3 regions of the Staphylococcus sp. 231237_7MaSpsaltlick genome follow, and region 1 is predicted to be linked to each of the others. Evidence: riboswitches for the same ligand, from Rfam matches in the RefSeq annotation. Region 1 holds a riboswitch; each other region holds the start of a gene.
The links. Region 1 has a riboswitch for S-adenosylmethionine ahead of ACF91D_RS12745 (methionine ABC transporter ATP-binding protein). Riboswitches for the same ligand answer to the same signal wherever they lie in the genome.
Positions count from the first base shown of each region.

Region 2: another riboswitch for S-adenosylmethionine. It lies ahead of metX (homoserine O-acetyltransferase MetX); the one in region 1 lies ahead of ACF91D_RS12745 (methionine ABC transporter ATP-binding protein).
Region 3: another riboswitch for S-adenosylmethionine. It lies ahead of ACF91D_RS00700 (Na+/H+ antiporter NhaC family protein); the one in region 1 lies ahead of ACF91D_RS12745 (methionine ABC transporter ATP-binding protein).

Region 1 covers NZ_JBICNX010000005.1:399,431-407,138, reverse strand. The annotation lists gene ACF91D_RS12750 (methionine ABC transporter permease) at 1-559, opposite strand, end outside; gene ACF91D_RS12745 (methionine ABC transporter ATP-binding protein) at 552-1,577, opposite strand; SAM riboswitch class I at 1,663-1,768, opposite strand; gene ACF91D_RS12740 (thioredoxin family protein) at 1,823-2,122, opposite strand; gene ACF91D_RS12735 (toprim domain-containing protein) at 2,119-2,511, opposite strand; gene gcvH (glycine cleavage system protein GcvH) at 2,746-3,126, opposite strand; gene ACF91D_RS12725 (arsenate reductase family protein) at 3,302-3,658, opposite strand; gene ACF91D_RS12720 (thioredoxin family protein) at 3,800-4,120, shown strand; gene ACF91D_RS12715 (nitroreductase family protein) at 4,621-5,160, opposite strand; gene aroD (type I 3-dehydroquinate dehydratase) at 5,227-5,946, opposite strand; gene ACF91D_RS12705 (organic hydroperoxide resistance protein) at 6,099-6,524, shown strand; gene ACF91D_RS12700 (GNAT family N-acetyltransferase) at 7,015-7,551, shown strand.
Region 2 covers NZ_JBICNX010000006.1:325,118-332,825, reverse strand. The annotation lists gene rplI (50S ribosomal protein L9) at 1-432, opposite strand, end outside; gene ACF91D_RS14330 (DHH family phosphoesterase) at 429-2,396, opposite strand; gene ACF91D_RS14325 (DUF2232 domain-containing protein) at 2,411-3,337, opposite strand; gene metX (homoserine O-acetyltransferase MetX) at 3,676-4,644, opposite strand; SAM riboswitch class I at 4,707-4,812, opposite strand; gene ACF91D_RS14315 (AzlD domain-containing protein) at 4,907-5,236, opposite strand; gene ACF91D_RS14310 (AzlC family ABC transporter permease) at 5,233-5,928, opposite strand; gene serS (serine--tRNA ligase) at 6,437-7,708, opposite strand, start outside.
Region 3 covers NZ_JBICNX010000001.1:125,775-133,482, reverse strand. The annotation lists gene ACF91D_RS00730 (flavin monoamine oxidase family protein) at 1-113, shown strand, start outside; gene ACF91D_RS00725 (YkvI family membrane protein) at 463-1,536, shown strand; gene ACF91D_RS00720 (SulP family inorganic anion transporter) at 2,244-3,434, shown strand; gene ACF91D_RS00715 (amidohydrolase) at 3,434-4,564, shown strand; gene ACF91D_RS00710 (SDR family oxidoreductase) at 4,643-5,524, shown strand; gene ACF91D_RS00705 (flavin reductase family protein) at 5,661-6,272, shown strand; SAM riboswitch class I at 6,421-6,521, shown strand; gene ACF91D_RS00700 (Na+/H+ antiporter NhaC family protein) at 6,633-7,708, shown strand, end outside.

The DNA.
Region 1 (7,708 bases):
CTAAACCACCTGCACCAATAACACCGGCCACTGCAGTTGAACCTACTAAAGCAATCGCTGTAACAGTAATACCTGAAATTAACGCTGGCATCGCTTCAGGTAAAAGTACTTTTTTGACTACAGTCCAAGTAGTAGCACCCATTGACCAAGCCGCTTCAATAACACCTTTATCAATCTCTTTAAATGCAATTTCTACAAGTCTAGCATAGAATGGCGCCGCACTAATGATTAAAGCTGGTAATGCTCCAGTTGGACCACTAATCGTGCCTAAGACTAAACTTGTAAATGGAATTAATAAAAGTATTAAAATAATAAATGGTATCGCTCTAAACAAGTTAACTATAAATGAAACAACGCTATAGAAAACTCTTGCTATAGGTGATTTACTTTTAGCTGATAAAAATAGTAATACACCTAATATTAAACCTAATACAAACGCAAAAATTGTCGAAATTACTGTCATATAAATTGTTTCGTATGTCGCTAACCAAACTTCGTCCCAGCTGACGTTTGGCATTGTAAACATCTCGCGGAGGATGTCACTCAATGAATTACCCATGTCTTAACACCTCCACTGATACATGTTGCGCTTCTAAATCATTTTTGAACTTTTCGAATTTTTCTGAATTTACCTCGCCCAATTGAATTACTAAGAATCCAAGTGAACCGTCTTTTGTATGTTTAATATTAGCTTCTAATATATTCACATCAATATTATGTGTTTTCGTTATGTATGACACTAGTGGTTGCGTGGCATTATTCCCTGTGAAATTCAAACGTACAACATAATCATCTTCATTAAGCGATACTAAGTCACTAATAGATTCATCGAAATCATCATTTAAATCATCTTTGACAAAGCGTTTTGTAACGGCATGTTGTGGATTTTCAAAGACAGTGGATACTTGACCCTGTTCAATCACACGACCGTTTTCCATAACAGCTACTTCATCGCATATACGTCTAATGACATGCATTTCGTGCGTGATAATCACTATTGTCAAATTTCTTTCTTCTTTAATTTTCAATAATAACTCTAAAATTTCATCTGTTGTTTGTGGATCCAAAGCACTTGTCGCTTCATCACAAAGTAATACAGTTGGTTCGTTTGCTAACGCACGTGCAATACCTACACGTTGCTTTTGACCACCTGACAGCTCTGAAGGATATGCACTTTCTCTACCTTTTAGTCCAACAAGTTCTACTAATTCTTTTGCTCGTTGTTTTGCTTCACGGCGAGGTACCCCGGCTATTTCCAATGGAAATGTAATATTATTTAATACAGTACGCGACCATAGTAAATTAAAATGTTGAAATATCATGCTCACTTTTTGACGCTTTTTTCTTAATTGTGATTTTGATAGCTTACCAATTGTATCTCCATCGATAATGACGTCTCCTGAAGTCGGTTGTTCGAGGTTATTTAAAAGTCTAATTAAAGTACTTTTCCCCGCACCTGAAAAACCAACTACTCCAAAAATCGAGCCTGATTGAATACTTAAATCAACATGATCTACAGCCAGTACGTCCTGTTTTTTCGTTTTGTACTTTTTGACTATTTGATTTAACTCAATCATAGTGTTTCCTCCTTGTGTTGCTATTCCTTCAATTAAAAAATGCTTCCTCTATGTTCACCGAAGTATAGAGAAAGCAAAATTGCTTCTCTCATCTTCTAAAGTTTTAAAACTTTATGTGAATTGGCACCATTTCTTTTAAAGACGGTTGCCGGGCTTCATAGGGCACATCCCTCCACCTCTCGTGATAAGAGTTTCATTATTTAATTATTTTTAATCCTACCATTGCACTAATGTTTCGTCAATAACTATTTTAAATTTTCTAACAAATAAGGCACCGATTGAAACGCATAGATTCTTTTTTGCTCTTCACCTTTTGACATTACTAATAAAACTGGTACAGATTGAATTTCATACGATTGGCTAAAATCGGGATGAAAGTTTAAGTCCATTTTTATTGTAGGTAATTTCAAAATATCATTCGCAATATCTAGCATACGTTCAGAAATCTTACATGTCCCACATGTTGGCGTATAACCAAATATAAGATACTTATCTTCGTTTATATATTTATTGACGTCAACGCGTTGTTCACTTGTTACATTCATGTTAATAAACTTACCCTTTCAGCTATATAATCCAATCTTGCTTTCGCTACTTTGTCCTCATCCTTTACTATAAAACCATGTTTTTCCAATACTCTAGATAAATATGGTCTAGGACAACGAGCAACTTCACAAAATTTTTTATCTACTCTTATATGTCTACTCTCACTTAAATAGCGTTTGAACCATTTTCGTATTCTTTCACCTTCATCATCAGAATCTACAAGAATATATACTTGCTTGTCATATAAAGTATCGATCATTTCATCTAATTTATCTACACCCATCGTACCATTCGTGCAGATAATTTCTATCGGTTGATCAATTACCTGTTTGACTCGTTTCTTGTCTGACTTTCCTTCGACAACAATTACTTGGTTCAGTATCGTCATGACATCCACCCTCTAAATGTTGATAGTAAATCTTTCTACTTAGTTCTTCACAATCCGTGGTGACAATAAACATAATTTACATAGTTAAAACATTTCTTATTATTACAACCATAATTTATCATTTTTTAAAATTAAGATGAACTTGTTAGGCTTATATAATTCCTAAGTTTTCAATAATCTACAGTGCTATAAGAAAAACTCCAAGATAATTATATCATGGAGTTCAATGTTATATTATTCGCCAATCATTTCTGAATATTGCTCAGCAGTTAATAATTCATCTAATTGACTTTCATCACTTAGTTCAACTTTAACCATCCAAGCTTTTTCGTATGGTGATTCATTTACGAATTCTGGGCTATCTTCTAACTCGTCGTTAGATTCAACTACTTTACCTGATACAGGCGCGTATAGTTCTGAAACTGTTTTTACGGATTCAACACTACCAAAAGTGTCGCCTTCATTAATTTCGTCATCAACTTCTGGTAATTCAACGAATACGATGTCGCCAAGTTCACCTTGAGCGTATTCAGTGATACCAATAGTTACTGTATTACCTTCAACTTTTACCCATTCATGTTCTTTAGAATATTTTAATTCACTCGGTACTGCCACGAGAATCCCCTCCTAAATGATTTTACATATTAATGATGCCATATGCATACCATACAATCAACTATTTCTTGACATATTAATATTTTTATAATGTTTTCACAGCAATAGTTGAAGCGTTTACATATATTATTTATATTTACAACTTACAGAGATTACTTTTTTTATAAAAAAGGAATTAAGATAACCATGTTGCTTTATATTGGTCTTCTTTAAAACCTACTGTAACTTTGTCTCCAGAAATAGCTAATGGTCTTTTGACCAACATACCATTTGTTGATAATAAATCTAACTTTTCATCATCAGTAAGATCACTCATTTTGTCTTTAAGACCTAATTCACGATATTTAGCACCGTGCGTATTAAAAAGTTTATTTATATCGATATCTGTAGCCTCTAAAATTTCTTTAAACTCGTTTTTAGTGGGCGTATGCTGCACTATATCGATTGGTTCAAAGCTCACACCGTAGTCTTGTAAAAACTTAGCTGCTTTTTTACAAGTAGTACAATTAGGATATTGGTAAAATTTTATCATTATTCTGTACCTCCTATAACTAGTTAACATTAATATATCAAATTTATTGCTAAAACGCTCTAATTAATAAGCTGATTTTTTTTATAACTTTAAAATGTCCGTTATAATAAGCTTAATTATATTTTTAAAAAGGAGAAATTTATGAAACCTATTAATACAAATGAAGCATTTAAAGAAACTGTACAAAGTAGTAATCCAGTTATTGTGAAATTCGAAGCTGGCTGGTGTCCTGACTGTAAAGCAATGGATATGTGGATTGACCCTATCCAAGAAAAATACAATGATTACGATTGGTTTACAGTTAATCGTGATGAGCTTGAAGACGTTGCAGCTGACAACGACGTGATGGGTATACCAAGCTTATTAGTATTTAAAAATGGAGAAAAATTAGCTCACTTACACTCAGCTAATGCAAAATCACCAGAACAAGTAGAATCATTTTTAGCTGAAACATTTAAATAATTGAGATTTTTTATCTCATTTTAAGTGGCTGGGGCAAATTAAATGTCCAGCCTTAATCTTTGTAATAGCAGTATTTTTTAAAGAGCCACTTCTTTAAAGAGCCACTTCTCAATTTATTGAGTTAGTGGCTCTTATGCATGAGCTTTAGCTCATGCAATCAGTTTTGAGTTAGTGGCTCTTACACCTGAGCCCATACACATGTGTTTCACTTTTGAAAGTTAGTGGTTCTTATGCATGAGCACCAGCTCTTGTAACCAGTTTTAAATTAGTGGGACCTTATAATAACCTTAGACTTAAGTAGGCCTTTTGTCCCTCTCAACCCTACTCGCCCTTACTAACAGGCCGTCGAAATCTTTTTAAATGAATTAGATTTTTGTCTCACTCTCTCATTTTTTATATAAACATTATTTTTAAATTTTGAGTGAATAGCTATAACAATTGGGAGTGGGATAAGAATCTAACGCAAAATTTGATTCTTATCTCACTCCCTAAAATTTGCTTTAAAACTTTTCTATTACCTGCTCCGCATGACGTTTTCTATGTGGCATCTCATCTTGTAAATCTGTAAGATATAAGAAACCTACAAGTTGTTCATCATCCTTTACATTAAATATTGATCTTATTTCAGGCGTAAATATATATGTCGGTGATTTCCAACATGTGCCAATACCAGCTTCATACAACAATAACATTAGGTTTTGTGCGAAAGCGCCAAATGCCATGTTATTCTCTAAATCTTCTCGTTGTCTCGGATCCCTTTTTAGAATTAAGGCAAGCATGCCACCAAGATTCGTAACGGTATTATAATGATTTTCTTGTTTTTTATCTAAATTAGGAAAGGCAACTTCTGAGAGTTGTTTACTCATCGGACCTAAACGATCTTTAGCGATATGAACCACTCTCCAAGGCTCTCTCATACCATGATTGGGCGCGTCTGTCGCTTGCTGTATTGCTTGATATAATGCGTTATCATCTATCGTCATGTCTCTTTTAAAAACCTTAATACTTCTACGATGTGCAATTGCATCTTGTAGTTCCATTGATTATCGCCCTTTCGTTAATGATAATTATTTTCAATTATAAATCAGGCGACCACTATTTTCAAACTACTCGTATAATTTAATTTGTTCTTTTAATTTTTCAACATGAATTTGACCAGGCGCTTTAGGTGCATCTAAACAACCGTATGAAACTGAACCTCCGAACAATCCCTGAGCAGTTCTTGAAATTAACCCTAACTTAGACATCGCTATACCAACAACGTTTTGTGAAACCGTGTCTACTGTCTCAGACATTGCATTTAATAAGTTTAAGACATCTTGTTTATCATGAGGCATAACAGCTACTTTTAAATAATCTGGCTCAAGCTGATGCATTTTATAATATAAACGTTTTAAAATTTCCAATTTAGGTGTCTTTTTGAAATTATGTTGTGATAAGACAACTTCTAGATTTTCACGATGCGCTAAATCTATTACTGTATGATATTTTTCTATTGGCATAGCTTCTTCATATTCAATATCTATCATATCGATGTAGTTTAATGGAATTATCCTCTTTAGCACGTTTAAGTATGCGTCGTTTTCTAGTAGACCTTCTCCACCTTGTGTCTTCGTTCGATAGGTTACTAATAATTTTTTATTTAAGTTTAAATTGTAGATATCTTCAGCAATTTTCGCCAGATATGTTTCATCAAAAACTGACCATTGATCTATTCTTAGTTCTATAATATCTATAGATGATTGATATTGTTTCAAATCTTCAATTGTAGTTTGTAGTAATTCATGTTCAGGTGCAATTGTTACAGCTATATCAACTTTTGCCATGTTTAAACTTCCTTTTATAAGTAATATTTAAATAATTGTATAACAATTTCTAAAAATAATACAATTAAAAAACATATAAATTACTCGTTGAAATGATTTAAATAATTTTTCTTGGGTAAACATGAATTAGAAGTTTTTAAGGAGGTCATAAAATGGCAGTAAATTATGAAACAAAAGCAACAAATACAGGTGGACGTAATGGTCACGTTCAAACTGATGATAAAGCAATTGATGTAGCAATTGTGCCACCAGCTCAAGCTGATGCTGAAAAAGGTACGAACCCAGAGCAATTGTTTGCAGCCGGATATGCTTCATGTTTTAATGGCGCATTTGATTTAATCTTAAAACAAAACAAAGTTAGAGGCGCTGAGCCAGAAGTTACTTTAACAGTACGTTTAGAAGATGACCCAGACGCTGAAAGCCCTAAATTAAGCGTCTCAATTGATGCAAAAGTTAAAAATGTATTATCTCAAGAAGAAGCTGAGAAATATTTACAAGACGCGCATGAATTTTGTCCATATTCAAAAGCTACACGTGGCAACATCGAAGTTGACTTAAATGTATCAGTAGTTGACTAATTTATTTCCCCTCGAAAATTTCTTATTTGAAATTTTTGAGGGGTTTTTTGTCTTTTTATTCCTGATGTAAAATCTAGATGCTTTAATGCTTACATAAAATTTAATCACTTGTTCCCTTCATCTTTACTTTGAGAAAAGATATAAGCAATTAATACAGCAAAAGAAATCAGGATTAGCACTGCTAGTGAAACTATAATAGTTATTAAAGCTCCCACAATTTATGCCTCCATTCACATTTATGCGTCTCACTACATTATACCATAATTATCATATTTCTCTTATTTACTTAAAATACATATTAAAATAAATTTAAAACTTTATAAAAACCCATTCTTTTGTATCTTGAATTGTAAATGTCCACATATTTTTGTAAAACATTAAAGATAGTATTGCTCAAATAAATTATTTCCTTTAATATTATAATTAAATTGGTAAACGAGAATTATTCATACATTATAAAAAACACTTTGCAGAAGTTAGGAGGCATTGAATGACGCAAATTCGTTATTTAACTACTGAAGATTTTTCTATTTATAAATCCTTATTACTACAAGGCATTCATAAAGAACTCGAAGTATTAGCCTGGAAATTACAAAATGAGAAGTGCTTAAATGATACAGATTTACACAAACTATTATCTGCAGATTCAACAGATTGTATCGTTCTTGGAGCTTTCGAACAAGATGTTCTTATTGGCGCTGTTACACTAATCCATCACCAAACCTATAGTTTATCTCATAAAGCAACCTTAGAAAATATGTGCATTAAAGATGAAAGTCAAATTTCCAAAGAACTTATTTCAAAAATGCTTATGCGTCAAATATTTGAAATATGTCATGAAAAAGAAATTGAAATATTGATGACTTCACTTATTTCAAATAATATCAGTGGCAAAGTCTTTTTTAGTAACTTAAATTTTGAAACACTTGTTTTAGAACAGCACGCTAGAAAGTATGATAATTATTATGTAGATGAACACTGGCTTATATATTACTTTAACGGTGATGACGATGATTTATTTGCTTAATAACAGTGATTGATAAATCGTTGACAACAGGAGACCAAATCCCCCTATTTCATAATTAATTTTACGTGCAAGTTGATAGATTGTTTTTAATTTTAAACAGTTTGCTTACTATAATCCTGTCCAACTAATCTTAAAAATAACTTGCAATTATATTGCT
Region 2 (7,708 bases), on a different contig from region 1:
GTGCACACGAATTGTACCTTCTACTTCTTTGTCTAGCTTCACAGGTACGTTGGTATAACCTAACGCGTGGATACCGCTTGGTAGATCCATTTTACGTTTATCAATTTTGATATTGTGTTGGTCTAGTAAGGCTTGTGCGATTTGCTTTGTACTTACAGAACCGAACAATTTACCACCTTCACCTGTTTTAGCTGATACTTTAACTTCGATTTCAGTTAATTGTTCTTTTAGCTTTTTAGCGTCTTCAATTTCTTGTTGGCGTTCAGCTTCTGCTGCTTTATTCTTTTGTTCTAATTGTTTTAAGTTTCCTGGTGTTGCTTCAATTGCGTAATTTTTCTTCAATAAGAAGTTATTTGCGTAGCCTACTGGTACTTCTTTAACTTCGCCTTTTTTACCTTTACCTTTAACGTCTTGTGTGAATATTACTTTCATGTATTCTCACTCCTACTCATTTGTTCTGTTATTGCTTCTTGAAGTTGATCGATTGCTTCTTCTACAGTTACACCTTTAATTTGTGTTGCAGCGTTTGTTAAGTGACCGCCACCACCTAAGGCTTCCATCGTTAATTGAACGTTAACTGCACCTAAAGAACGGGCAGACATACCGACGACGTCATCTTCACGTTTGGCTACTACATAAGAAGCATCTACGCCATCTAAACTTAACAGCTCATCGGCAGCTTGTGCAACCGTGACGGGATGATAAATTTTATCTTCCGAACCATGTGCGATGGCAACACCATTGTCTTGTAACTTAACTGTTTGAATCAATTCAGTTCTATTAATATATGTGTCGATATCATCTTTCAAGAAATGCTGTGTCAGAATTGTATCCGCACCATGCGCTCTTAAATAACTTGCTGCATCAAAGGTTCTAGAACCTGTACGCAACGTAAAGTTACGTGTGTCAACGATGATACCGGCAAACATAATTGTCGATTCGAGACGTGTTAAACGTTGCTCAGTTGGTTGATATTCTAATAATTCTGTCACTAACTCTGCAGTAGAACTTGCATATGGTTCCATATACACTAGTAACGGGCTAGAGATAAAGCTTTCACCACGTCTATGGTGATCAATAACCACTTTACGATTGGCCTTGTTTAGAATGTTTTCATCTAGTACCATCTCTGGTTTATGTGTATCGACTACAACAAGCGTTGTCTTAGAGGTCATGATATCCCATGCTTCATCAGAAGTAATAAATCGCTCTTTAAGTTCAGGCTTTTCATTGACCGCTTCCATTACACGTCGTAAGGTTGGATCGATATCTGATTCATTCAATACTATGTAGGCATCTAAGTTATTCATCATTGCAAAGCGTGACACACCAATTGCACCACCGATTGCATCTAAATCAGGTCGTGTATGACCCATGATAATGACTTTGTCACCTTCCATTAAGATATCTTTCAAGGCATGTGAGATAACTCGAGCTCTAACACGCGTACGTTTTTCCATTGGGTCAGTCTTACCACCGTAGAAACGTACATTACCGTTCATATTTTTAATTGCAACTTGGTCACCACCACGGCCAAGTGCTAAATCTAAGCCGGATTGCGATAGTTCACCTAAGTCGATAAGATTTTCAGAGCCTTCACCGACACCAATACTCAATGTCAGTTGAGCACGATAACCCACACTCTTCTCACGGAGCTGTCCTAAAATGCTAAAGTTAGCATCTTCAATTTCCTTTAAAATACGTTGATTTAAATAAGCGACAAATTGGTCTGAACTATAACGTTTAAAGTAAACATCATGTTCCTCTGCCCATCTACTGATTACACGTGTTACCATCGAGTTGATTTCAGAACGCTGTGTATCATTCATATTCTGTGTAATTTCATCGTAGTTATCTAAGAACAATGTCGCGATAATTGGTTTAGATTCTTCATATAAATCATTTGTCTGTACTTCTTCAGTTATATCGAAGAAATACAATACATGTTCACTTTCTGAATAACGCACACGATAGTGGTATTCATTCTCTTCAATTTCTACTTCTTGTGTTTTTTCTAATTGCTTTAAAATATTTGGATATACTTCATTAACTGGATCCGAAATCACATTACGACTCAAACGATCCGACATAAACTGGTTCATCCACTCTATGTTTTCATTTTCATCTAAGATAATCATACCGATAGGTAACGTCTTAATAGCAATGTTGTTACCTGCAGAAATATGTCCACTGAGATTATTGACGTAATAGTCTAATTTCCGAAAAGCTTGTCTTACCATCCAGGCTGTCGCTATGATGACAAACACTAAAACAACGGTCGCAATTCCTGCGACTAATTGGTTAAAGATAAACCAAACAACAACGAGTGCGATTGCTGTGAGTGCCAAAATAATAAATGGTAAAATCAACGCTTTTTTAGTGGATTGACGGTTCATTTTTCCACCCCAAATCATTTTTTAATGATGCTTTTCAGGTTAAAGCATAAATCTACCAATCCAATGAGTCCCACGATATGTGTAAATGGCGTTAATATTGTCCCAATCACCATTAAAATAATCGTAAGTGCAAGCGGCATTGATTTTGCTTTTCCAAAAAAGTGAATAACACTCAACCCTTGAATATACATACATAATGATAACACAATTTCAAAGTTTAATACGACACTTTGAAAAGTACCCGATTGGGTAGCAAACATAACACAAAACAGCACAATAATATAGATGACTAATATCGAGCGTTTCATCTGCCATGCATATAATGGTTTGAAGATTGGTGTAGCAACTTTGAATTTACGTAAGATTGGAAATGTAATAATAAGATTAATCAATATAAGTAGAAAAACTGCAATCACAATATAACTCGGTAATTGTACTGCAAATTGGCGGAAACCTTCTTCAAGAATCATTTTAGAATCTCCGGAGACTGCCGACTCTGTTATAAGTTGATGCATTTGTTGTTTCACTGGATTGATGATTGCAGAGGCTTTTGGTAATTTATCAAAAGTCTGTAATAACATAATCGCGATAAGTGAAACGATACTCATAAATGTAGTTGTAACATATAAAATACGTTCTTTTGACGTACGTTCTTTTAACAATTGGCCTACGATAAAGCTCAAGAAAATAATGAGGACCAATATACTTAGCACAAATATATTACCTAATAATGTTGTTAAGACAACCGATATAACCGCTGCTAAGCCAAACGACTCGTTTGATTTGTGCCATAAGATGATACCTGGTATCGTAGCAAATAATGCGAGTACCAGTCCTAGCGGTGGTAATATATGTAAAGCTAAAGCTACTACTATGAAAGCAATTATGCTAAGAATAGTTGCTTTAGGATATATTTTTGAAAACAAGTTCGCCACTCCTATACTATTTTTGACTATAACTACCATTTTAACCAATTTAAATCTTTTACACAATTTTACCGACCCATTTTATATAGAAGAATTAATGATCTGATAACATCTTTTAACATCCCCTTTGATTTACTGCAAATTCAGAAATCGTCTCTATCAAACTAGATTACTGATTACATGGATTAATGATTATTCCATCATTGCTTTTTGCCTTCTAAATTCCATACTTCTCGAATCTATTATTTCAACTTTTTTAAAATCAAAAAGGGCAATGCCTAATAACAACTCACAACGAGTCAGATGTCATTATGCACTGCCCATATTTCAATAAATATTCAATAACCTCAATATTATTTACGTTTAAATTTAGATAAGTTTAAGAAATGATATAAATTAGGTGCCCAATCATTAAAATTAAGCAAGAAACCATCGTGCCCAACATTATCAGGAACAAAGAAATGTTTATGGTATTTAAAGCGTTCTCCTACTGCCTTAACTAAATCATCTGGGTAGAGTAAATCATCGGTGAAACCCATTGTCATGACCTTTGTATCAAGTGAGCCAAACACAGCATCCACGTCATCTCTTCCTCTATCTAAATCATGGCTATCTAAGACGTCGAGCAGTGTTAAGTAACACTCAGACGCGAAATGTTGTTTAAATTTATCGCCTTGGTGTTTCTGATACGCAACTACTTGATCAGGTGTGAAACGTTTGTCATAACTTTTTGATGAACGATAGGTTAAGAATCCTAACTGTCTTGCGATACTCATTCCTTCTTTGTTATCAAGCAGAATAGCCTGTCTTGCGATTTCATTGAATGCACGACTATAAGATGACGTTCGATCAGTAGCAGCTAGGATTACTGCTTTCTCTACTTCAAATTTACGGTTATACAAAAGTTCCATCGCCTGCATGCCACCTAAAGAGCCACCGATTAATATATTAATCTTTCGATACCCTAGTGTTTCGATACCTAGTTCAATAGCTTTGACAATATCTCTCAACGTTAATTGTTTAGGAAAATCTACATCATTGAGTGCAGAACTTGAACCATATGGACTACCAATAACATTAAATGTTAAGAACTGATAATCATGAATTGGCATGTATCCACCATCAATAATTTCACGCCACCATCCAGGATCTTCATTCGTACCATATGTCAGATGATTGCCTGTTAATGCATGGCAAACTACTACAAGCGGTTGCCCTTGAAAACCCACATGCTCATAGCGTAACTTCAAATTTGCTATCGTTTCACCAGATTCAGTCGTAAATGGTCCCAATTCTAATGTATCAACCGTATAATTTGTCATTTTTTACCTCCTACTTAAATAAAAAAACTCCTCACTCTAAAAATAAGTAAGAAGTTTAACTATACTTATCATTCGAGTATCTCGTTGGTATTAGCACCGTACTACATCTTATATAGCCGGTTGCTGAAGCTTCAACGGGCCAAGTCCCTCTGCTTCTCGAAATAAGATTTTATTTTATTTATATGCATCTCATATAAAAGATGTCATAATTTTCTAATTATTGTCATTCTAACGGATATTAACTCTTACATCAATGAATTATTTAAAATAGCCATCTTAAGAGTGCCATTATTAAAATGCCCCCAATAATTGTAAAGGTTAGACTACGTGTGATAACTGCAATTAAGATTGTAGGTATCATCGTTATAATAAATGGGAAATTTAATGTGTAGCCAAGCCCATTGTCATGTTGCTCTATAACGCCATCTATAATTAATGCCGTGAATAGTGTAATTGGAATAAATGAGAGCCATTTGACGACCTTTTCAGACAACTGTATTTTCGTGATTAATATAAAAGGGATAACCCTTGTTAACCATGTAACTAACCCACACAACAAAATGATAATAAGCATATGTAGAGAAGTCGTCATTTATCCATCACCACCCCAAGCATTGCCGCAACAACTGAAGCTAAAATAATCGCTAAGTATGACGGCATAAATAAACTGAACAACAACATCATAACTACAACACAGATAATTAAGACAAAGTAAATTCTAATATGTGAGCGCTTTACCGCTTCAAATTGAGATACCGCTAGAAAGATAAACATTGCTGTGATTGCAAAGTCTAACCCTAAAGCATCCGGATGTTGTATGTATTTGCCAAATATAGCACCTGCAACAGATGACACTGTCCAAAATAAATACGCTGTAATATTTAAACCGTGTAGCCATCTATCATTTATCTTCTCACCTTTTAAATGTGGCGTGATAGCTACACCAAATGTCTCATCAGTTATAAGCGAAGAAAGCCCTAACCGATTTAACAATCCATAATCTTTATAATTCGGAGCTAATGTCATGCTTAATAAAAACATTCTCGAGTTAACTATGAATGCTGTAAGTACAATAGCCGTTATGGGTGTCCCTGAGATGACCAATGTGCAAATTATAAATTGAGCAGCACCAGCGTAAATCACTAAGCACAATAATATAATTTCAAGAATACTAAAGCCAGAGGCTACAGCAACAATTCCAAATGATAATCCAACACCAGCATAGCCTAACAAAGTGGGGATACATTCTTTAACGCCTTGTTTAAATGTGATATGTTCTTTCATCATCTCACCCCTTGTTGATGTATTTTGATATTCACATTCTATTACAAACATTTAAAAACAACCATATCTTTTAGACTTCGGTATGTGTGACGTAAGACAAACCACCGTCTAAAAACATTGCTATTCCTTCAATTTTAAATTATTTTATAGACTCGAATTAATTTAGACCAACTGGCAGAAATAGGTCTAACAACCCTACTATTTGTTTGATTTTTAACCTTTTTTATATCATTACACCTCCCCTACCCTCTTATGATAATGGAAAATTGCTTAGTTCCTATATTTTAAAAAATAACTAACTAGACCAAAAGTTGGTTCAATATTTTGTATTAGTGTGGTTCGTCTATATAAAAGCTTGGTCGATATGTCTTATTGCTAAATCACCATACTGACAAAACGCAAATTGTATAAATCATGACAAATAAAAAAGGCAATCTCAAAAGAAATTGCCTTTTCATTTGTCAGAAAACTGTACATCTCCGACGTTTCATTTATTATTTCATTTTAATTATTTAACTGGTCTAATTACAGTCTTGCCACCCATATAAGGAACAAGAGCTTCTGGAACAGTTACTGAACCATCTTCATTTTGATAGTTTTCGACAATAGCAGCAAAGGTTCTACCTACTGCTAAACCACTACCATTTAACGTGTGTACTAATTCTGGCTTGGCATTTTTATCACGTTTAAATCTAATATTCGCACGTCTTGCTTGGAAATCAGTAATGTTTGAACAAGAACTGATTTCTTTATAATCATTATAGCTTGGTAACCATACTTCTAAATCAAATGTCTTACTTGAACCAAAGCCAATGTCTCCAGTACATAAGATTACACGTCGATATGGTAAGCCTAATTCTTCGAGAATTGCTTCAGCGTGTGTTGTCATTTCCTCTAATGCCTCAAATGAATCTTCTGGCTTTTCAAAGCGAACCATTTCAACTTTATCAAATTGATGCAAACGAATTAAACCACGTGTGTCTCTACCTGCTGATCCTGCTTCACTACGGTAACATGCTGACTGTGCAGTAAATTTCGCTGGTAATTCATCTGGACCAATAATTTCATTACGGTAGTAGTTCGTTAATGGTACTTCCGCAGTTGGAATTGTGTATAGACCTTCCTTTTCAACTTTAAATAAATCTTCTTCAAATTTAGGCAATTGACCTGTACCATACATTGAATCAGCATTTACTAATTGTGGCACCATCATTTCAGTATAACCATGTTGTGTTGTATGCTTTGTGACCATATAGTTCATTAACGCACGTTCTAGTTGCGCACCTTCGCCTGTTAAAAATACGAAACGGGCACCTGATACTTTTGCAGCACGTTCAAAGTTAACCATTTTTAAATCTTCTACTAAATCCCAATGTGCTTTTGCATCAAAGTCAAATTCACGAGGTGTTCCCCAACGTTTAAGTTCAACATTATCCTCATCTGAAGCACCTTCAGGTACATCATCTTGAATTACATTTGGAATGCGTGACAATTTATCATTTAATTCTTGATCAACTTGGTTTAAAGTATCATCCAATACCTTAATTTCATCACCTAATTTACGCATTGCAGCAATGGCATCATCTGCATCTTCTTTATTACGTTTCTTTTGCGCGATTTCACCACTGACTTTATTACGCTCAGCTTTCATTTCCTCAGCTTGTGCAATAAGTTGACGACGTTTGTCATCTAATTCTAAAACATCATCCACAACACTTTCTTCCATACCACGTTTTACAACTTTTTCTTTAACAAAATCAGGTTCACTACGGAATAATTT
Region 3 (7,708 bases), on a different contig from region 1:
CTCTCTATACAGAGACGGCTATTCAGACAGGGTTTACAGCAGCTCAAAATATTAATAGCTTATTAGAATTTAACGAAATTAAAGAAGATAAAAAAATAAAAAATATTTTGTAAGCGCTTACTAATGATTTATTAGTTTATGGATAAAATAGCTTAGAAATATTTTATTTAATTAGTATTAAATTATTTTATCCTATGAGAATTTTTATAATGAACAAAAGAAGTTTGATTCAGTAACTTCTTAGTTATTATTACAATCTGAATTTAACATCGGTTGACAAATCATAAACCTATTTTCGATTATGTTAATTATGTTTGTAACTTGTAGGATAAAATATACTCAAAATTATCTATTTGAAGATAAAAGTAAATCTTGTTGTCAAATAAAAACTTGAATTTTAATTATTATTTGAAATCCTACAAGATTATTTTACAAATAATCGAAAAGGGGATGCTATGGGTAATGAGCAAAGATAATAAAGCAGCATTTAAAGTAACTTTGGCTTATTTAAGCTTTATTGTAGGAGCCGGTTTTACTACTGGTCAAGAGTTGTTACAATTCTTTGTGAATCATGGTAATTATGCATATATAGCTGTGATTCTCACAGGTATTATTATAACTTTTGCAACACGACAAACTTCAAAAATTGGCTATCTTTTAGATGCAAATACTTATGAAATATCGTTAAATAATATATTTGGTAAATTTATTGGGCGTATATTAGATTATCTGACTATATTTTTTTTGTTGGGGCTAACTGTAGTTATGATAGCAGGTGGTGGTTCAGCCTTATATCAAGGGTTTGATCTACCAATTTGGATTGGATCGTTAGCAATTGTTATCTTACTGTTCATCGTATTACAACTTAAATTTAATGGCATTATGGTAGTATTAAGTGTGGTAACCCCATTTCTTGTAATAGCAGTGTTAATCATTGCAGGATATAACATTATTAATCCAACAGTTCCTTTTTCAGAAGTGAATAAATATATCCAACCTTCGCAAACCTCTAGTCCTTTTTGGTGGTGGGATGCCCTTGTATATGGTGGGTTGATTATTGGCAATAGTTTTGGGTTTTTAACCATTATCGGTTGTGATTCAATTAGTCATAAAGCAGCGAGAAGAGGTTCATTTTATGGTGGTTTAGGATTCAGTATCTTACTATTAATCATGACAAGTGGTTTATTAGCAAATATTCAAAAAGCAAACAGTGTAGATATACCGACATTATTATTAGCTAATGATATACATCCATTGGTTAGCGTTTTTATGTCAGCGGTCATGATTGGGGTAATATTTAACGGTTGTGTTGGTATGTTGTATACTTTTTTAAACAGGTTTACTAAACCCAAAAGTAAACAATATGTTTTACTGCTTAGTATTTCACTAGTTGCCTCATTTTTACTTAGTTTCATTGGTTTTGTTGATTTAGTAAATTTCGTTTTCAAAACATTTGGTTATATTGGCTTATTTATTAGCGCAGCTTTATTAGTAAGATGGATTTATAATAAATTCTCAATAACAAGATTGATGTAATAGAAAACCCTATCAACTATAATTTAATAAATTTGTATATCAATGTAATAATAATTATATTTACACTGAACATCTTGAGCTTAAGATAATGATGAAAACACTCTCAAAAATAATTATTAAATCTAAATGGATATTTATTTTACGAAGAACCTTATGATTTCATAGTTAACATGTTTGCTATGTGACTTAGTCTATAAAAGGAATATAAACAATTAACAAGCTTGTATGATTTTGGAATGAAGAAGCGAGTGGTTAGCTTTTATATAGTTACTGCCAATTTAAATATTTATAAATAAGGACTGTCTATTAGTAATTGGATATCTTCATTAAGTCAAAGTTACCCAATTAAAAAGTAGGCGGTCTTTTTATGTATAAAGAGTGAAGGGTATTTACTAAGAAATTAAAACAGTAAATGATTAATTTATATTAAAGTGTAAAATCAAGAACAAATATTATTATAGAATATCTCTTAATAGAAACTACATTAAATTGTTAGTATTATATATGTTTATCTAGTGATTTATATAAGCATAGAGATGTTTGTAGGAGTTAAGGACATCGCAAAAATAATGATTTTGTATTTGTAATATTTGGTAGTGTAGTACATACGTATGAGTATCAGCTCAAGTACTGATGTTTTTATATTTTGATAAACAGAATTGATAAAATATTTCGACAATTATGATACCATATGACAATAGGAACATATGGAGGTGACATTCGGCGTGACACACATTAGTTATATCAAACAATGGCAAGGTAATATCATGCCGAATGCACTATCTGGTGTATTAATAGCACTTGCACTTCTACCAGGCGCTATCGCGTTTTCTTTTATTGCAGGCGTGAGCCCGACAATAGGCATGTTAAGTACAGGATTGATGATGATTGTTATTAGTTTTACAGGAAATAGGAACTTAATGGTCTCAGCGCCAAGTAGTGGTGTCTCTTTAGTCGTAGCACCACTTATGGCGAGTTATGGTATGCAAGCAGTAATTTTAGCTACAATTTTTATGGGAATAATTCAAATTATATTTGGTTACTGTCATACAAATAAACTATTGGATTATATTCCTACAGGTGTTGTAATAGGGTTTATGAATGCCCTCGGGGTACTCCTATTCACATCTCAGCTTGATAATATATTTTATATTTCTAATACTACTTATATTCTTGTGCTAATTTCATTTTTAATTATTTGGTTGGTTCAACGATATATAAAAATTATACCGGCGCCTTTAGTTTCTATTATTGTACTAACATTTGCTGCTTGGTTAATTAAGCCAGATATTCAATATGTTCACAATTTAGCTCCCATACATGTGCGTATACCCAATATTAGTTTACCTAACATGAACTATGATTTGGAAATTGTTTTTATTATTTTTATGTATGGATTAACAATGGCCATTGTAGCTGTTGTACAAACAACCTTAACTGCTCGAATGATGGACGTTGTTACGGATACGCCTAGTGATAAAAACAAAGAGTCAATTGGTCAAGGTATTGCAAATTTTATTGTAGGATTGTTTGGTGGATATGGTGGTAGCGCATTAGTGGGACAATCAAAATTTAATTTAAGTATGGGAGCAACATCGAGAGTTTCAACTTTGATTACTGGTAGTTTTCTACTTTTTGGTTTATTTGTATTTGGAAGTATTATTGGTCAAATACCTATGGCGGTATTAGCAACCGTATTAATTACGATATCTTTAAATACATTTGATAGAAGAACTGTATCGTTTGTTAAAAAGGCACCAATTTTTAATGGGTGTATAGTAACGTTAACGATGGCGATTATATTAATAACGAATAATTTAGCTGCAGGTGTAGTAATTGTAACAATTGCCTACTATCTCATTTTGCGCTTAAAAAATAAGAAAGGACGTGACATGTAATGCCACATTATGAAGATTACATAAATTGGAGGAGAACTTTTCACCAATATCCAGAATTATCAGATGCAGAATATGAAACAACAAAAAGATTAAGAAGAATTTTAGAATCATATAATATTACAATCTTAGACTTACCATTAGAAACTGGTTTAGTAGCAGAGATTGGTCAAGGTGAACATTTTGTAGCAGTCCGAACAGACATAGATGCATTACCTATTAAAGAGCAAGTTGTACATGAATTTACATCTACGAACGAAGGTATGATGCATGCTTGTGGACATGATATTCATATGGCGAGCATACTTGCAGTAGCGACAAAATTGAAAGAAATTGAATCGCAATTAGCTGGGCGCGTACGCATTATCTTCCAACCTGCAGAAGAACTAGGTTATGGTGCGTATCATATTACTGATACAGGCGCGATAGAAGGCGCTAAAGCGGTGTTAGGCTATCATAATTACCCTACATTAGACATTGATGAATTTGCAGTAAAATCAGGTGTTATTACATCATCGGTAGATCGTTTTGAATTTAAAATTAAAGGTGTAGGGGCTCACGCTGCAAAACCTGAACAAGGTAATGATCCAGTTATTGTGTTAGGACAATTAATTAATAGCGTGCAATCAATTGTTAGTAGAAATTTATCAGCATTCGATAATGGCGTTGTTACTATCGGTGAAGTATCGAGTGGTAATACATGGAACGTTATTGCAGATGAAGCTTATGTTCAAGGCACAGTGAGAAGTTTTGACGAAGAGAAACGCAATTACATCGAAAAACGCTTGCGTGCAATTGGAAGTGGCCTTGCAGAAGCATTTGGTGTTGAAATTGAAACGTTATATCATCGTTTACCAGGTGCAGTTGTTAACGATGAAAAATTAACAGAAGACGCTATAGAGGTTGCTAAATCGGTAGGTTATAATGTGAGTATTATGGATCAACCATTAACCATCGGAGAAGATTTTTCTGGTTTCTCAAATAAATATCCAAGTGTATTTGTGTTTATTGGTTCTAATAGTGAATATGATCTGCATCATCCTAAATATGATCCAGATGAACGTATATTAGAAAAAGTACCTGATTATTTCGTAAGTTTTGTACAAAAACTTTTAAACGAACAATCTAAATAGAATCTTCGATTGATGTATTAAAAGTTAAAAAATCAGGGTAATGCATAAGCATATTCTTTAAATAAGGAGTGTTTGCATATGCCAGGACAAGATCCTAGAACAAAATTTTCAAGTGAAGATTTCCCGAAACAAGAACAAGCCATTCCAGGTTTACAAGATAAATTAGAGCCTAAGCCTGATTGTGGTGAAACAACTTATACCGGTTACGGACGTTTGAAAGATTACAAGATGTTAGTGACTGGTGGAGATTCTGCTATCGGTAGAGCCGCTGCTATTGCCTATGCAAAGGAAGGTGCGGATGTGGCGATTAACTACTTACCGGCTGAGCAAGTAGACGCTGAAGAAGTGCAACAAGTGATTGAAGCCGCGGGTCGTAAAGCGGTATTAATCCCAGGTGATATACGTGATGAACAATTTAACTATGATTTAGTTGAAACAGCTTATAATAAACTTGGTGGATTAGATAATGTAACAATTGTAGCAGGACATCAGCAATATAGAAATAATCTTAAAGGCTTTGATACTGAATCATTTACTGAGACATTCGAAACAAATGTCTATCCTATTTTCTGGTCAGTGCAAAAAGCAATTGATTATTTAGAACCAGGTGCAACGATTACATTGACGTCATCTGTACAAGGGTATAATCCAAGTCCAATCTTGCATGATTATGCCGCTTCCAAAGCAGCTATTATTTCACTTACCAAAAGCTTATCTGAAGAATTAGGTAGTAAGGGGATTCGAGTGAACTGTGTAGCACCAGGCCCATTCTGGTCACCGCTCCAAATTTCTGGTGGACAGCCCCAATCTAAAATTCCTACTTTTGGTCAAAAAGAAGTTTTAGGTAGAGCTGGCCAACCCGTTGAACTTTCAGGCGTATACGTCCATTTAGCTGCCGAGGAATCAAGCTATACAACAGGCCAAGTTTATGGTGTGACAGGTGGTACCCAATTAGATTAGAATTGATGCAGAAATGAGACCGTAATCTAATTTAACTATTAGTATTTTGATATCTAGACGATACTAAGTATAAGGAGGCAAGGATACATTGATATCCTACCTCCTTCTTATTTATAGAAAGGTAAGGGAATCATTTATGAAGAAATTTAAAGCAGATACTTTAACTAAAAAGCAAAATTATAAATTATTAAGTGGTAGTGTGATACCTAGACCCATCGCATTTGTTACTTCCCAAGATAAAGAAGGGCGTTTGAATGCAGCGCCATTTAGCTTTTTCAACGTTGTTAATAGTGCGCCTCCAATGATTATGATTTCTACAGGTCGTTCTGAAGGGAAACGCAAAGACACTTCTTTAAATATTGAGGAAACGGCATCGTTTGTTGTCCATATCACAGATGAAGCTACAGTAGAACAAATCAACCAAACAGCAGCACCATTGATCCGTAACCAAAATGAATTGGAAAGAACAAACCTGAATTGTGTTGACTCTGAATTAGTTTCAGTGCCTGGCATTGAACAAGCAAAAATTCGTATGGAATGTAAGTTAGATAGAATTATTCCGTTAGGTGACTCTCAAGAAGGATCTGACTTAATTATAGGTGAAGTAGTCATGTTTCATATTGATGAGTCCGTTTATTTTGAAGATAGTAAAATAGACGCCGATGCGCTTAGTGCAGTAGCTCGTTTAGCGGGTAATGATTACGCTTCTTTAGGAAATAAATTCACAATAGAACGTCCAATGGAGTAACTAAAAGATATTTAACAAAATAAGCTTTATTGAAATAATAGATAGTTGGAAGGGAGAGAAAATGAAAGCATTTATAAAAATTGTTTTCTATCCGCTTTCCTATTTGACGAATTACGATTAATACTGTACTGTAATAAAATAAAATAATAACTTATCAAGAGAAGTGTAGGGACTGGCCCGTTGATACTTCGGCAACATGATGATGCGTGTGCCAAATCCAGTAGCATAAATTATGCTAGAAGATAAGAATGAATCACAGATTACTCTTTCTTCTTAAATAGAAAGAGTTTTTTTATTTTTAGGACTAAAAAATAATAGAATGTTAGATTCTGTTTTAATATTTAGGAAAGTTGGTTATGTATGGAGGAGACAAAAAAAGGTAACGCATGGGCTTTGATACCTTTAATCGTATTTGTTGGTATGTTTTTAGGTGTAGGTATTGGTACGGGTGACTTTACTACGATGCCACTCAATGTAGCTATATTAGTTGCGTCTATCGTTGGCTTAGCATTAAACAGAAAAGAAGCATTTCATAAAAAGGTTGAAGTTTTTACAAAAGGTGCAGGACATTCTAATATTATTTTAATGATGTTGATTTTCTTGTTAGCAGGTGCATTTTCCCAAACGACAGAAGATATGGGCGGCGTGGAGTCGACAGTTAATTTAGGGTTATCATTAATACCAGAAAACTTAATTATTGTCGGGCTCTTTATTATATGTATGTTTGTATCTTTATCAATGGGTACGTCTGTAGGAACGGTAGCTGCTATAGCGCCAGTTGGTTTTGGTTTAAGTCAGGCTACAGATGTTTCAGCAGCTATCACAATGGCTACTGTTGTTGGTGGCTCTATGTTTGGTGATAATTTATCGATGATTTCTGATACTACAATAGCTGCAGTACGTACTCAGAAAACGAAAATGAGCGATAAATTTAAGGTGAATATAAGAATTGTCTTACCTGGTGCGATATTTACTATTATTGTGCTTTGGTTTTTAACTAATGGTGCGCACATAGATGCAAGTAAAAGTTACGATTATGACCTTATTAAAGTAATTCCATACTTATTTGTGCTTATCTTAGCACTAATAGGTGTAAATGTCGTTATCGTATTAATCGGTGGTGTTGTACTTTCTGCAATTATTGGATTAATTTATGGTTCATTTGGATGGACTGGCTTATTAAATTCAATATCTAAAGGTATTATCGGCATGGAAGATATAGCGATTATTGCATTGCTCATTGGTGGATTAGTTGCGTTGATTCAACATAATGGTGGTATTACTTGGTTGTTAAATTTTGTACGCAGTAAAGTTAAATCTAAACGCGGTGCAGAATTAGGGATTGCTGGCTTAGTAAGTGTTGCAGATATATCAACAGCAAATAATACTATTTCTATATTAATGGCAGGCCCATTAGCGAAAGATATATCAGAAGA